DNA from 3 places in the Pseudomonas sp. 37 R 15 genome. Region 1 is predicted to be linked to each of the others. Evidence: riboswitches for the same ligand, from Rfam matches in the RefSeq annotation. Region 1 holds a riboswitch; each other region holds the start of a gene.
What was found. Region 1 has a riboswitch for cobalamin ahead of BFQ04_RS03745 (CbtB domain-containing protein). Riboswitches for the same ligand answer to the same signal wherever they lie in the genome.
Positions count from the first base shown of each region.

Region 1 (4,143 bases):
ACCTGGTCCGGGGCGTACAACGTCGAATCACCGGCATTGTCGTATACAAACGTATCGCTGCCCGCACCGCCGCGCATGCGGTCCGCCCCGGCGCCGCCTTTGAGGCGGTTGTCGGCGTCATTTCCGATCAGCACGTCATTGCCCGAACCACCGATGGCGTTTTCCAGGACAACGCCCTTGGCGATGGACACATTGCCCTTCATTCCCCCTACGTCGCAGAAGGATTCGGCACGCAAGTTGATCACCTGGTCCTGATGATATCCGGAGAAGTCCAACGTATCGTTGCCACCCCCATCCCAGACGCAAAAGACAGCACGGTTGCGCGATGAACTCAAGGACAGGTCGTCTCGCTGGGTATTGGAGTTGAACCCGTAGGTGGTATCGGTGTTACGGGTCTGGTGATTGGCACCATAGACCCGCTGAGACCAGGCAATGTCAGCCATCAACGGCGACGAGGCATGTTGGCCCTTGAAGTCCTGACCGGTATTGCCCGGCGCAAAATAACTCATGACGGAGTGGCCCCGACTGTCTTGTGCGTAGGCGGCGTGGTCTGCATAGTTGGAAGGCCCCCACGACGCATCATAATTGCCCGTATGCGCGGCGCCCAATGTGTGTCCGATCTCGTGAGTGAGCGTTTGGCGCGCGAAGCTGTTGACTGCCGGCGCGCGGTTATCCGAATAGTCGGGGTTAACCCGTACCCGTCCTTGATAACTCGAGAACAAGCCGTCCGCCACCGGTGGCTGCTGGTTGTCACTGTTGACGAACCGCAGCCGCGCTTCAGCGTCAACAGCATCTTCTTCAAACTTGATATTCGCCACATCCGCCCAGGATTGCATTGAACGTCTGGCCTGTGCTTTTTGTGTTTCGTTAAACTTGCTTTCCTGTGATGCAACTTCATTAAACGTATAACCGACCCGCACGACGCCATCGCGATTGCTGTCTGTCAACCGACGCCCCCTCCTGTCAATGTTGCGCGCCATCGCCTCCGTAGACCACGAGGGTTTACCGGAGCCTGCGCGATAGTAGGGATCGTCGACACGCAAGGATGTGTCCCAAAGCGCGGGGGCGTTGGCGCCTGGACGCTGTTGGTCGTCGGGTGCGCAGCCGTGTTGCAGCTGATGACTATATTCGGACACATTACCCGGATTAAAAACACGTCGAGATACATACGTCATAAATAAGCCTCCTACCCCGAATGACACTTCAACTTCCAGGGGCCACCTTCCAACACGCGACAATAAAAATAAAGCATGAGCACGCCCTTAACCAATTAAGGATATTGCCTATTGGTTGCCCAGCAGCACTGAGCGCTGCGCCAACCTGTGCCTCAATTGACGCCCAGGTCTGGCCCGTGTTTTCCTATGCATCTTGTTTCGGGTGCCCTTCACAGGGTGAAACGGGAAACCGGTGACCCATGCCTTGATTGATCAGAGGCATGAACAGTCCGGTGCTGCCCCCGCAACGGTAAGCGAGCGAAGCGTCAAATCCACTGTGCCTGTGCATGGGAAGGAGACGCTTGTCAGGCCGACTCTTTCCAGAGCCGTCCCCTCGCAAGCCCGGAGACCGGCCCGAAAAATTCAGATAACAAACCCGCGGTGGGCGGGCGCTGTTCAGAACCCTGCGTGCCCGGCTCGCGGGGTTCTCATGCGCTCGTTTCACTCAAGACACCTGAAGGGACGCGCCATGTCGATCACCAGCAGTACCTCGCACACCGCCAGCAGCACCTCTACCCTGAGCCAACGCCTGAGCGCCGCCATCGGCGCGTCGATCCTCGGCGCGTGCCTGGTGTACTTCGCCGGTTTCTCGCATATCGAGGCGGTGCACAACGCCGCCCATGATACCCGGCACAGCGCCGCGTTCCCGTGCCACTGAGGCCTGCCGAGATGATCAAGCGTATCGCGCAAACTGCGGGCTTCACCGGCCTTCTGGCTGCCCTGTTGCTGACGCTGCTGCAAAGCTTGTGGGTCGCTCCACTGATTTTGCAGGCGGAAACCTTCGAAAAGGCCCCATCGGCCACCGAAGTCACCCATGAGCACACCGCAGGCGCGCCTGCACACACCCATGACGCCCAGGCCTGGGAGCCGCAGGACGGCTGGCAACGCGTGCTGTCCACCACCGGCGGCAACCTGGTGGTAGCGGTCGGGTTTGCGCTGATGCTGGCCGGGCTCTACACGTTGCGTGCCCCCACTCGCACCGCCCAAGGTTTGCTGTGGGGGCTGGCCGGTTACGCGACCTTTGTGCTCGCCCCCACCTTGGGCCTGCCACCGGAGTTGCCGGGTACCGCCGCCGCAGACCTGGCACAGCGCCAGATCTGGTGGGTCGGCACCGCCGCCTCGACGGCTGCAGCAATTGCGTTGCTGGTGTTCGGGCGCAACGGGTGGCTGAAAGTTCTGGGTGTGGCAATTCTTGTGGTGCCCCACGTGATCGGCGCACCGCAACCCGAGGTGCATTCGATGCTGGCACCGCAAGCCCTGGAAGCGCAGTTCAAGATCGCTTCGCAGTTGACCAACGTTGCGTTCTGGCTGGCCCTGGGCTTGATCAGCGCCTGGCTGTTCCGCCGGCACCGCGACGGTTCATACCCGGCATGACCCTGGTCGTCGGCCTGGGCTGTCAGCGAGGCTGTAGTGCCCAGGCCCTGCTGGCGCTGGTTGACAGTGCCCTCGCCGAGGCCGGAATCGACCGTCAGCACCTGAGCGCATTGGCAAGCATTGAGCGCAAGCAGGATGAGCCAGGGCTTTTGGCACTGTCTCGGATACTGAACGTGCCACTGCTGTGTTTCAGTGCCGCGCACCTGAGCGCTTATGAGGAACGTCTGAGCCACAAATCCGCCGTCGCTTTTGCCCATACCCAGTGTCATGGGGTTGCCGAAAGCGCCGCGCTGGCCCTGGCCGAGCAGCTCGCCAGCGCCCCTGTCCGGCTGCTGATCACTTGCCGCAAAAGCGCGCAGGCCACCTTTGCATTGGCCGGCGTCGACGCTAACCCGGATAATCACCCCACCCGATCTTGAGCATTGTTCATGCTCGTGCGCACTCCAACAGGAATCTTGCATGACCGTTTACTTCATCGGCGCAGGTCCCGGCGACCCGGAACTGATCACCGTCAAAGGCCAGCGGCTGATCCGCAGTTGCCCGGTGATCATCTACGCCGGCTCGCTGGTGCCCGCAGCGGTACTGGAAGGCCATCAGGCGCAGCAGGTGGTCAACAGCGCGGAACTGCACCTGGAACAGATCATCGACTTGATCAAAACGGCCCACGCCAACGGCCACGATGTGGCGCGTGTGCATTCCGGCGACCCAAGCCTGTATGGAGCGATTGGCGAACAGATCCGTCACTTGCGTGAGTTGGGCATTGCGTTCCAGATCATACCCGGCGTCACGGCGGTGGCAGCCTGCGCGGCGTTGCTGGAAACCGAGCTGACCCTGCCGGATATCGCCCAGAGCGTAATCCTGACCCGCTATGCCGATAAAACCAGCATGCCCGCCGGTGAAGACTTCGACAGCCTGGCCCGCCACGGCACGACCATGGCGATTCACCTGGGGGTCAATCACCTGGAGAAGATCGTCGCCGAGCTGCTGCCGCACTATGGCGCCGATTGCCCGATCGCCGTGGTGCACCGCGCGACGTGGCCGGATCAGGACTGGGTGGTGGGTTCGCTGAGTGATATTGCCCGGAAGGTCGAGGCCAAAGGCTTTCGACGTACGGCGCTGATTGTGGTGGGGCGGGTGCTGGCCAGTGACACGTTCAGTGAGTCTTCACTGTATCGGGCGGGACATGTGCATCTATACCGACCTTGAGTTTCTACGTCACACCGCTATCGGGGGCAAGCCCCCTCCCACACTTGATCCTTATTGTTAGATAGGTATCACAACCGACTGAATTTCAAGCAGAAAAAACGGCGCTCACGGGGCGCCGTTTTTCGTCGCAGTGAACACCTTACTCAGTAGTAGGCGTTTTCTTTCTGCGTGTGGTCGGTCACGTCACGTACGCCCTTGAGCTCGGGAATGCGTTCGAGCAAGGTCCGCTCGATACCTTCGCGCAACGTCACGTCCGCCTGGCCGCAGCCTTGGCAACCACCACCGAATTTCAATACGGCAATACCGTCATCCACGACGTCGATCAGGCTCACCTGGCCGCCGTGGCTGG
Region 1 is NZ_CVTV01000015.1:21,212-25,354, reverse strand. Features, by position in the region: gene BFQ04_RS03750 (M10 family metallopeptidase C-terminal domain-containing protein) at 1-1,175, opposite strand, end outside; cobalamin riboswitch at 1,359-1,587, shown strand; gene BFQ04_RS03745 (CbtB domain-containing protein) at 1,684-1,872, shown strand; gene BFQ04_RS03740 (CbtA family protein) at 1,884-2,588, shown strand; gene BFQ04_RS03735 (cobalamin biosynthesis protein) at 2,585-3,007, shown strand; gene cobM (precorrin-4 C(11)-methyltransferase) at 3,048-3,794, shown strand; gene nfuA (Fe-S biogenesis protein NfuA) at 3,938-4,143, opposite strand, start outside.

Region 2 (4,143 bases), on a different contig from region 1:
GCCAATTGCTGCGCGATGGCGCGGCGGGACAATTCACCCAGGCGCTTGCCGCCCAGGCGCACTTCACCGCTGGCCGGGGCGCGCAGGCCGGCGAGCAACTTGAGCAGGGTGGATTTGCCCGAACCGTTCGGCCCGACGATGCCGAGGGTTTCCCCCAACTGCACGTCAAGATGAATATCGCGCAGCAACTCGGCGTCACGCACCTTGAAGCCCAGGGCGGTGCAGCTCAGTATCGTCATCGCGCGTTCCTCCGGCCGATCAGGATCAGCGCAAACACCGGCGCGCCGACCAGCGCGGTGACCACGCCCACCGGAATCACCTGGCCCTTGATCAAGGTACGCGACAGCACATCCGCCGCGATCAGGAACAAGGCGCCGCCCAGGGCGCTGGCCGGCAGCAGTCGCGAGTGCCCGGTGCCGAGCATCAAGCGCACGGCATGGGGGATCACCAGCCCGACAAACCCGATGGAACCGACAATCGACACCATCACCGCCGTGACCACTGCCGCGCAGCCCACCAGCACAACCTGCACGCGACGCACCGGGATGCCCAGCGAGGCCGCCGAATCGGTGCCGAAGGTAAACGCATCCAATGCACGTCGGTGCCACAGGCACACCACCAGCCCTGCGACCGCCACCGGCACCGCCAGCCACACCGATGGCCAGCGCACGCCGCTGAGGTTGCCCAGCAGCCAGAACATGATGCCGCGGGCCTGTTCGGAGCTGGCGGATTTGGTAATCAGGAACGCGGTGAGCGCATTGAACAACTGCGAACCGGCGATGCCGGCGAGGATGATCTGGCCGGTGCCGCTGGCGGAACCGCTGGCCCGCGCCAGCAGGATCACCAGTGCAAACGCGGCCATGGCGCCGACAAAGGCGCCCGCCGACAACGAAATCAAACCGCCGCCCACCCCGAGCAAGGCAATCAGCACCGCACCGGTCGAGGCGCCGGCGCTGATGCCCAGCAAATACGGGTCGGCCAACGGGTTGCGCAGCAACGATTGCAGGATCACCCCACAAGTCGCCAGGCCCGCACCACAGGCACCGGCGACCAGGGCGCGGGTCAGGCGGTAGTTCCATACCACGCCTTCATCGATGGGATCGAGCACATAGCCAGCCGCCCACAGTTTGTTGGCGAGCACCTGGAGCACCACCTGCGGCGAGATAGCGGTTTCGCCGATGGCCACACCGGCAAGCAGGGCGATCAGCAGCAGCGTGAGGGCGAGCAGGGTCCGTATCATTGCGGCAGGTTGTAGCCGTCGATGGCGGCGGCCAGCTGTTCCAGGCCGTCGAAGGTGCGCAGGCTGGCCTGCAGCGCGAGGGCGTCGAGGATGATGATGCGGTTGTGTTTCACCGCGTCCATGTTGCGCGTCACCGGGTCGCTACGCAGGAAGGCCAGCTTCTTTTCATGGTCGTCGGCGGGGTAGCGGCGGCGGTCCATGCGCGCGATCACCAGGAAGGTAGGGTTGGCCTTGGCGATGGTTTCCCAGCCGACGGCGGGCCATTCTTCATCCGATTGCACCACGTTGCGCAGGCCGAGGGTTTGCAGCATGAATTGCGGAACCCCTTTGTGGCCGGCCACGTAAGGGTCGCTGGCCATTTCGGCGCTGGAGAACCACACCAGCGCGCTGGCCTGTTTCAAACCTTTGCTCTGCGCGGTGGCAATCGACTTGGCCAGGCGCGCCTTGAGTTCATCGGTCAGTTGCTGGCCGCGCGCTTGCACGTCGAAGATCTCGGCCAGTTGGCTGAGGCTCTTGTAGATCGTCTCGATGCGAAACGGCTCCAGCCGCGTGCCGTCGGCGCCGACCAGATTGTCCTTGCCTTCGCAGTCGGAGGGCAGCAGGTAGGTGGGAATATTCAGTTCGTGAAACTGTTCGCGGGTACCCACCACGCCTTGAGGGCCGACCACCCATTCCAGCTCGGCGGCCACCAGTTGCGGGCGCTTGGCGATGACCGCCTCGAAGCTCGGCTCGTTATTGGCCAGGCGCTCGATGCTGTCGTTCTGCGCCTTGTACTGCCCCAGCACATCGTTGAACCACAGCGAAGTACCGACCACTTTATTGCCCACTCCCAGCGCATACAGCATCTCGGTGGCGGCCTGGCCGATCGTCACGCTGCGCGCGGGGGCTTGCTGGAAGGTGAGGCTGTTGCCGCAGTTCTCGACCGTCAGCGGGTAGTGAGTAGGCGCGGCGTGGGCCAGGGCACACAAGCCCAGGCCAGTGATCAGGGCCGAAACGCGTAGCAGCATGGGGCAATCTCCGGTGAACCGTACGTGAAGCAGGGGCGGTACGGCTCGGAAACACACCTTCGAACGCTGCAGGTCTGGCAGGGCGCGGATGTCCTTCCCGGACACCCCGCCGGTTAGTGAGTCACTTGGCCGGCAGGTCTCCTGACTGATGCGTCGTCGCCACGCTCCGGCCTTCCCGGACAACGTCCAGTGGCAGTGGGGAGCAGGCTCAGCACCTACAGTTGCGGGGGCAGTTTCGATTGACGTCGCGGGCGGCGTTTCGAATTCCCTGTTAGTCCCGTGTGGGAACCGGCGGCGCTATGGTAGTCGATCACGGCCTGTAGGAGCGAGCTTGCTCGCGAAGGTCGTCAACGATAACGCGAGCGGCCTGATGCGCCGCGGTGCTCTAAGGTGCTTCGCGTGCAAGCTCGCTCCTACAATGGGCCGTGGTCAGAGTCGGATATCCTGCGGCCCCCGGATCAGCGCTTCGATCCGCGTCCCCGTGGCGCGCTCTTCGTTGCTGAAACCGTCGTAGTCGGCCAGGTTGCCGAAGCGGATACCGGTCAATTGTTCGATCTGCAGCACGCTGCGCCGGTAGGTTTTGAGCGGGCCGAATACCAGGTCCAGTTGGTCCAGCTCGCGGCGCTGGTCGATCATGTACGCGCTGGCCGAGGGTTTGCCGTCGTCGCTGAGGTAGGCCACGACTTTCCAGAACGCCTGGGGGATTTTCACGCCACGGTACAGGCGGTCGTCGTCGCCAAACACCGGGCCGCTGAATACGCTGGCGCGGGCTTTCCAGCGCTGGGTGTTGTCGAGGATGTAGTCTTCCAGTTCCAGCCAGGTCTTCTGGTTGAAGCCGCTCATCTGCGGCGAGCAGTTGGTGAAGTGGAAGGTGTCGAGGTTGGCGGTGTTCGCCTCGTTTCCCCAGTTGGGGTCCTGGCGCCGCACCAGATGACCACGGTCCAGGCCATTGCCGGCGTAGAGGTCCTCGCCCACCTGGGCGTCGAGGGGCAGGCGGCCGTCGTAGGCCCAGGTGTCGTTGCTGCGCACGATATCCACGTGCTTGTCGCCATCGATGTTGACGCCGACATACAGTGCCAGGCGTCGGGAGCGCGACATACTGATGGAAAAGTGCGTGTAGTCCAGGCGCCCGGGCTGGGCATCGCCTGCCAGGGTCGAGTCAAGGGTGGGCCAGGGCACACCGAAGCTGCCGAGAAAATCCTCGGCGTAGCCGCGCCGGTCCTGCAGGTCCTTGGCTGCGGTAACCCGCGGCGTCGCAGCCCTGGCCTCCAGCAAGGATGGGCTGGGCGTGATCAGTGGGCGAAGGTCGGCAAGCCTTGGGCGATAGGACAGGTCGATTTTGACGTGACGTGCGGGCATGGGGTATTCCTGATGGGCCTTGGATAAACACGACTGCAACATGATTTCATGACAATTTGGCCCAGGCGGCAGACCCGCGTCTATCCTGAAGTCGTTGACCGGCCGTTCACCACACGCCAAAAAGGAGCCAGCTTATGTGTGTTCGCCAACCGCGAAATCCGATTTTCTGCCTGATCCCGCCGTACATGCTCGACCAGATCGCGCGCCACGGTGACAAAGCCCAACGGGAGGTTGCGCTGCGCACGCGTGCCAAGGACAGCACGTTCCGCTCGTTGCGCATGGTCGCCGTGCCCGCCAAAGGCCCGGCCCGCATGGCGCTGGCGGCGGGCGCCGAGAAACAGCGTTCGATCTACAGCGCCGACAACACCGACAGCCTGCCCGGCAAGCTGATCCGTGGCGAAGGGCAACCCGCCAGCGGTGATGCCGCGGTGGACGAGGCCTACGACGGCCTGGGGGCGACCTTCGACTTTTTCGACCAGGTGTTCGATCGCAATTCCATCGACGATGCCGGCATGGCGCTGGATGCCACCGTGCACT
Region 2 is NZ_CVTV01000059.1:29,583-33,725, forward strand. Features, by position in the region: gene BFQ04_RS23770 (ABC transporter ATP-binding protein) at 1-239, opposite strand, end outside; gene BFQ04_RS23775 (FecCD family ABC transporter permease) at 236-1,240, opposite strand; gene BFQ04_RS23780 (ABC transporter substrate-binding protein) at 1,237-2,247, opposite strand; cobalamin riboswitch at 2,361-2,555, opposite strand; gene BFQ04_RS23785 (DNA/RNA non-specific endonuclease) at 2,677-3,606, opposite strand; gene BFQ04_RS23790 (M4 family metallopeptidase) at 3,741-4,143, shown strand, end outside.
Region 2: another riboswitch for cobalamin. It lies ahead of BFQ04_RS23780 (ABC transporter substrate-binding protein); the one in region 1 lies ahead of BFQ04_RS03745 (CbtB domain-containing protein).

Region 3 (4,143 bases), on a different contig from region 1:
ATTGCGCAGGCCGGAGGCGAAAATACGATGCTGGCCCGTGGCGCGGTCGACCTCCCAGATCGCCGCCCGGCCTTCTTCGGCTTCCAGGCCGTTCTCGCCGACGTTGCTGTTGGAGCCGACGCTGACATACAGCTTGCTGCCATCCTGGCTGGCCACCACGTTTTTGGTCCAGTGATGGTTGAGGCTGCCGCCCGGTAGATCGACGACCTTGGTGCCGGCCGCCTTGATCGCGGTTTCGCCAGGCTGATAGGGGAAGCGCAGCAACTTGTCCGAGTCGGCCACGTACAGGTCGTTGCCGACCAGGGCCATGCCGAACGGCGAGTTGAGGTTTTCCAGGAACACCGTGCGCGTTTCGGCGACGCCGTCATGGTCGGCGTCGCGCAGCAGGGTGATGCGGTTCGGGCTCGGCACACCAGCGCCGGCGCGGCCCATGACTTTTTCCATGACCCAGCCGCGAATGCCTTTGGTGTCATCCGGCTTGGGCGGTGCGTTGGTCTCGGCCACCAGTATGTCGCCGTTGGGCAGCACATAGAGCCAGCGCGGATGCTCCAGGCCCTCGGCGAATGCGGCCACTTGCGTGCCGGCAGCGGCGGTTGGCCTGGCGCCGTCGGGCCAGCCGACAGCTGGTGCGATGTTCACGGTAGGGATCAGCGTCTTGTTTGGTTCCGGCAGCTTGGGCGAGGGCCCGGTGCCATCCGTCACCTGCAGGGTAGAGCTTTCTCCGCAGGCGGCGAGGGTGCCGGCCAGCATGATCAGTAAGGCAAGTCTGGTTTTATGCATGGTGTTCTCCTGAATACCTGTAAGGGTAGAGAAGCACATCACCTTGATGGTTCAAGTACAGGACCAGCTTTAATTGACGCTCCACCCCCAACCCACTAACCTTCGCGGCTTGTTTCAGGTGCTCCGTGGCGTACGCGTCGACAGAGTGAAACAGGGAAGCCGGTGAGTGAGCGCACTTGTACACAGTGCTGCCGCAATTCCGGCGCTGCCCCCGCAACGGTAAATGAGTCAAGACGGCGCTGTTGGCCACTGTATCGCAGGCGATATGGGAAGGCGCGCCGTCGGCCTGCACGGTCTTTTACACAGACCGAGTGCCACTCATGAGCCCGGAGACCGGCCTGAAACATTCAACAGCATCACGGTGGGCGATGCTTGGCTGTCTGTTTTGTTTTTTTCCTGCCCGCCGTTTTTTGTCCAGCCCCAACGGAGAGCTGCCATGACCGATACCCCCGACCGCGACGAACGCCACCTGGCGCGCATGCTGCGCAAAAAAGCCGTGATCGATGAACGCATCGCCAATTCGCCCAATGAGTGCGGTTTGCTGCTGGTGCTGACCGGCAACGGCAAGGGCAAGAGCAGCTCGGCCTTCGGCATGCTGGCCCGGGCCATGGGCCATGGCATGCAGTGCGGCGTGGTGCAGTTTATCAAGGGGCGCAACAGTACCGGCGAAGAGATGTTCTTCCGCCGTTTCCCCGAGCAAGTGCGCTTCCATGTGATGGGCGAGGGCTTTACCTGGGAAACCCAGGATCGCCAGCGCGATATCGCCGCCGCCGAAGCGGCCTGGGCGGTATCCAGGGCGATGCTGAATGACCCCTCCATCGGCCTGGTGGTGCTGGACGAGTTGAACATCGCCCTCAAGCACGGCTACCTTGACCTGGACCAGGTGCTCGGCGACCTGCAAGCCCGCCCGCCGATGCAGCACGTGGTGGTCACCGGCCGGGGTGCCAAGCCGGAACTGATCGAAATGGCCGATACCGTCACCGACATGGGCATGCTCAAGCACGCGTTCCAGGCCGGTATCAAGGCTCAGAAAGGCGTCGAACTTTGAATCAGCCCCGTCATTGCCCGGCCGTATTGATCGCCGCACCGGCGTCCGGCCAGGGCAAAACCACGGTCACCGCCGCGTTGGCGCGTTTGCACCGCAACCTGGGGCGCAAGGTTCGCGTATTCAAATGCGGGCCGGACTTCCTTGACCCGATGATTCACGAACGCGCCAGTGGCGCGCCGGTGTATCAATTGGACATGTGGATGGTCGGCGAGCAGGAAAGTCGTCGCTTGTTGTGGGAAGCGGCGGGTGAGGCCGACCTGATCCTGATCGAAGGCGTGATGGGCCTGTTCGACGGCACCCCTTCCAGCGCCGACCTGGCGCGGCATTTCGGGGTGCCGGTGCTGGGCGTGATCGACGGCACGGCCATGGCGCAGACCTTCGGCGCGCTCGCGTTAGGCCTGGCACGCTACCAGCCGGACCTGCCCTTCGCCGGGGTGCTCGCCAACCGCGTCGGCACACTGCGCCATGCGCAGTTGCTGGAGGGCAGCCTGACCGAAGGCTTGCGTTGGTACGGCGCGCTGTCGCGCGAAACCGGCATCGAATTGCCCAGCCGTCACCTGGGCCTGGTGCAAGCCAGCGAACTGAATGACCTCGACGCGCGCCTGGACGCCGCCGCCCAAGCGCTGGGCAGCAGTTGCGAAGTGGCCGTGCCGCCGCCGGTAATGTTTGCCGCGCCCGAAGTCATCGAGGCCGAGCCCTTGCTCGCCGGGGTACGCATTGCGGTAGCCCGCGACGAAGCCTTCGCCTTTACCTACGGCGCCAGCCTCGACCTGCTGCGGGCCATGGGCGCGCAGCTCACGTTTTTCTCGCCCCTTCACGATCATGCGTTGCCTGACGCCGACAGCCTGTACCTGCCAGGTGGCTACCCGGAACTGCATCACCTGGCGCTGTCGCAAAATACTGCAATGCTTGAGGCGATCCGCGCCCATCATGCCGCCGGCAAGCCATTGCTCGCCGAGTGTGGCGGCATGCTGTATTTGCTCGACTCGCTGACCGATGTCGACGGCAACCGCGCCGAACTGCTCGGTCTGCTGCAGGGCGATGCAGTGATGCAAAAGAAATTGGCCGCCCTGGCGCTGCAAATCGTGGAGCTGCCCGAGGGCACGTTGCGCGGGCATACCTATCATCACTCCTTGACCAGCACAGCGTTGGAGCCGATCGCCCGCGGGCTTAGCCCCAATGGTGGGCGCGGGGCCGAGGCGGTCTATCGGCAGGGGCGGATGACAGCCTCCTATGTGCACTTTTACTTTCCGTCGAACCCGGCGGCGGTGGCCGCATTGTTTGCGCCAGGTCCCGACACCGCTATCGGGGGCAAGTCGAATCGTCGCACCGCCCCTCCCACAATTGACCGAGTTGAAACCCCATCCAATGTGGGAGGGGGCTTGCCCCCGATGAGGCCATGACTGACCACGCCTTCCCCGAAGCCGACCGCCAAGCCGTCTACCGCGCCATCGCCGAACGCCGCGACATGCGCCACTTCAGCGGTGGCACCGTCGCGCCTGAATTACTGCAGCGCCTGCTCCAGGCCGCCCACCAGGCGCCGAGCGTCGGCCTGATGCAGCCGTGGCGCTTTATCCGCATCAGTGACCGTCAATTGCGGGGCCGGATTCAACAACTGGTGGAAGCAGAACGCATCCGCACCGCCGAGGCCCTGGGCGAGCGCTCCGACGACTTCATGAAGCTCAAGGTCGAAGGCATCCACGACTGCGCCGAAGTGCTGGTGGCGGCACTGATGGACGATCGCGAGCGGCACATCTTCGGCCGACGCACCTTGCCGGAAATGGACATGGCGTCCTTGTCCTGCGCGATTCAGAACCTGTGGCTGGCCGCCCGCGTCGAGGGCTTGGGCATGGGCTGGGTCTCGCTGTTCGAACCCCAGGCACTGGCCGACCTGCTGGGTTTGCCGGCGGGCGCCAAACCCCTGGCGGTACTGTGCCTGGGACCGGTCGCGCAGTTCTATCCGGCACCGATGCTGCAACTTGAAGGCTGGACCGAACCTCGGCCATTGAGTGACATGCTGTATGAAAACCTGTGGGGAGTGAGTCAATGAGTGTGGCCTTGCTGTGTGTCGCCGCAGTGGCGCTGGATGCGCTGCTGGGCGAGCCCAGGCGCTGGCATCCGCTGGTGGCGTTCGGCAATTTTGCCGGGCGGATCGAGCAACGTTTCAACCCGGGGGGCCGGGGCTGGCGCAGCCATGGCGTGACCGCGTGGTTTATCGCGGTGGTGCCGCTGACCCTGCTGGCCACCGCATTATCCTGGGCGCCTTATATCGGTTGGGTGTTGGAAATCCTGGCGCTGTATTGCGCCCTGGGCAT
Region 3 is NZ_CVTV01000018.1:75,213-79,355, reverse strand. Features, by position in the region: gene BFQ04_RS04250 (PQQ-dependent sugar dehydrogenase) at 1-780, opposite strand, end outside; cobalamin riboswitch at 880-1,137, shown strand; gene cobO (cob(I)yrinic acid a,c-diamide adenosyltransferase) at 1,217-1,828, shown strand; gene BFQ04_RS04240 (cobyrinate a,c-diamide synthase) at 1,825-3,231, shown strand; gene bluB (5,6-dimethylbenzimidazole synthase) at 3,228-3,878, shown strand; gene cbiB (adenosylcobinamide-phosphate synthase CbiB) at 3,875-4,143, shown strand, end outside.
Region 3: another riboswitch for cobalamin. It lies ahead of cobO (cob(I)yrinic acid a,c-diamide adenosyltransferase); the one in region 1 lies ahead of BFQ04_RS03745 (CbtB domain-containing protein).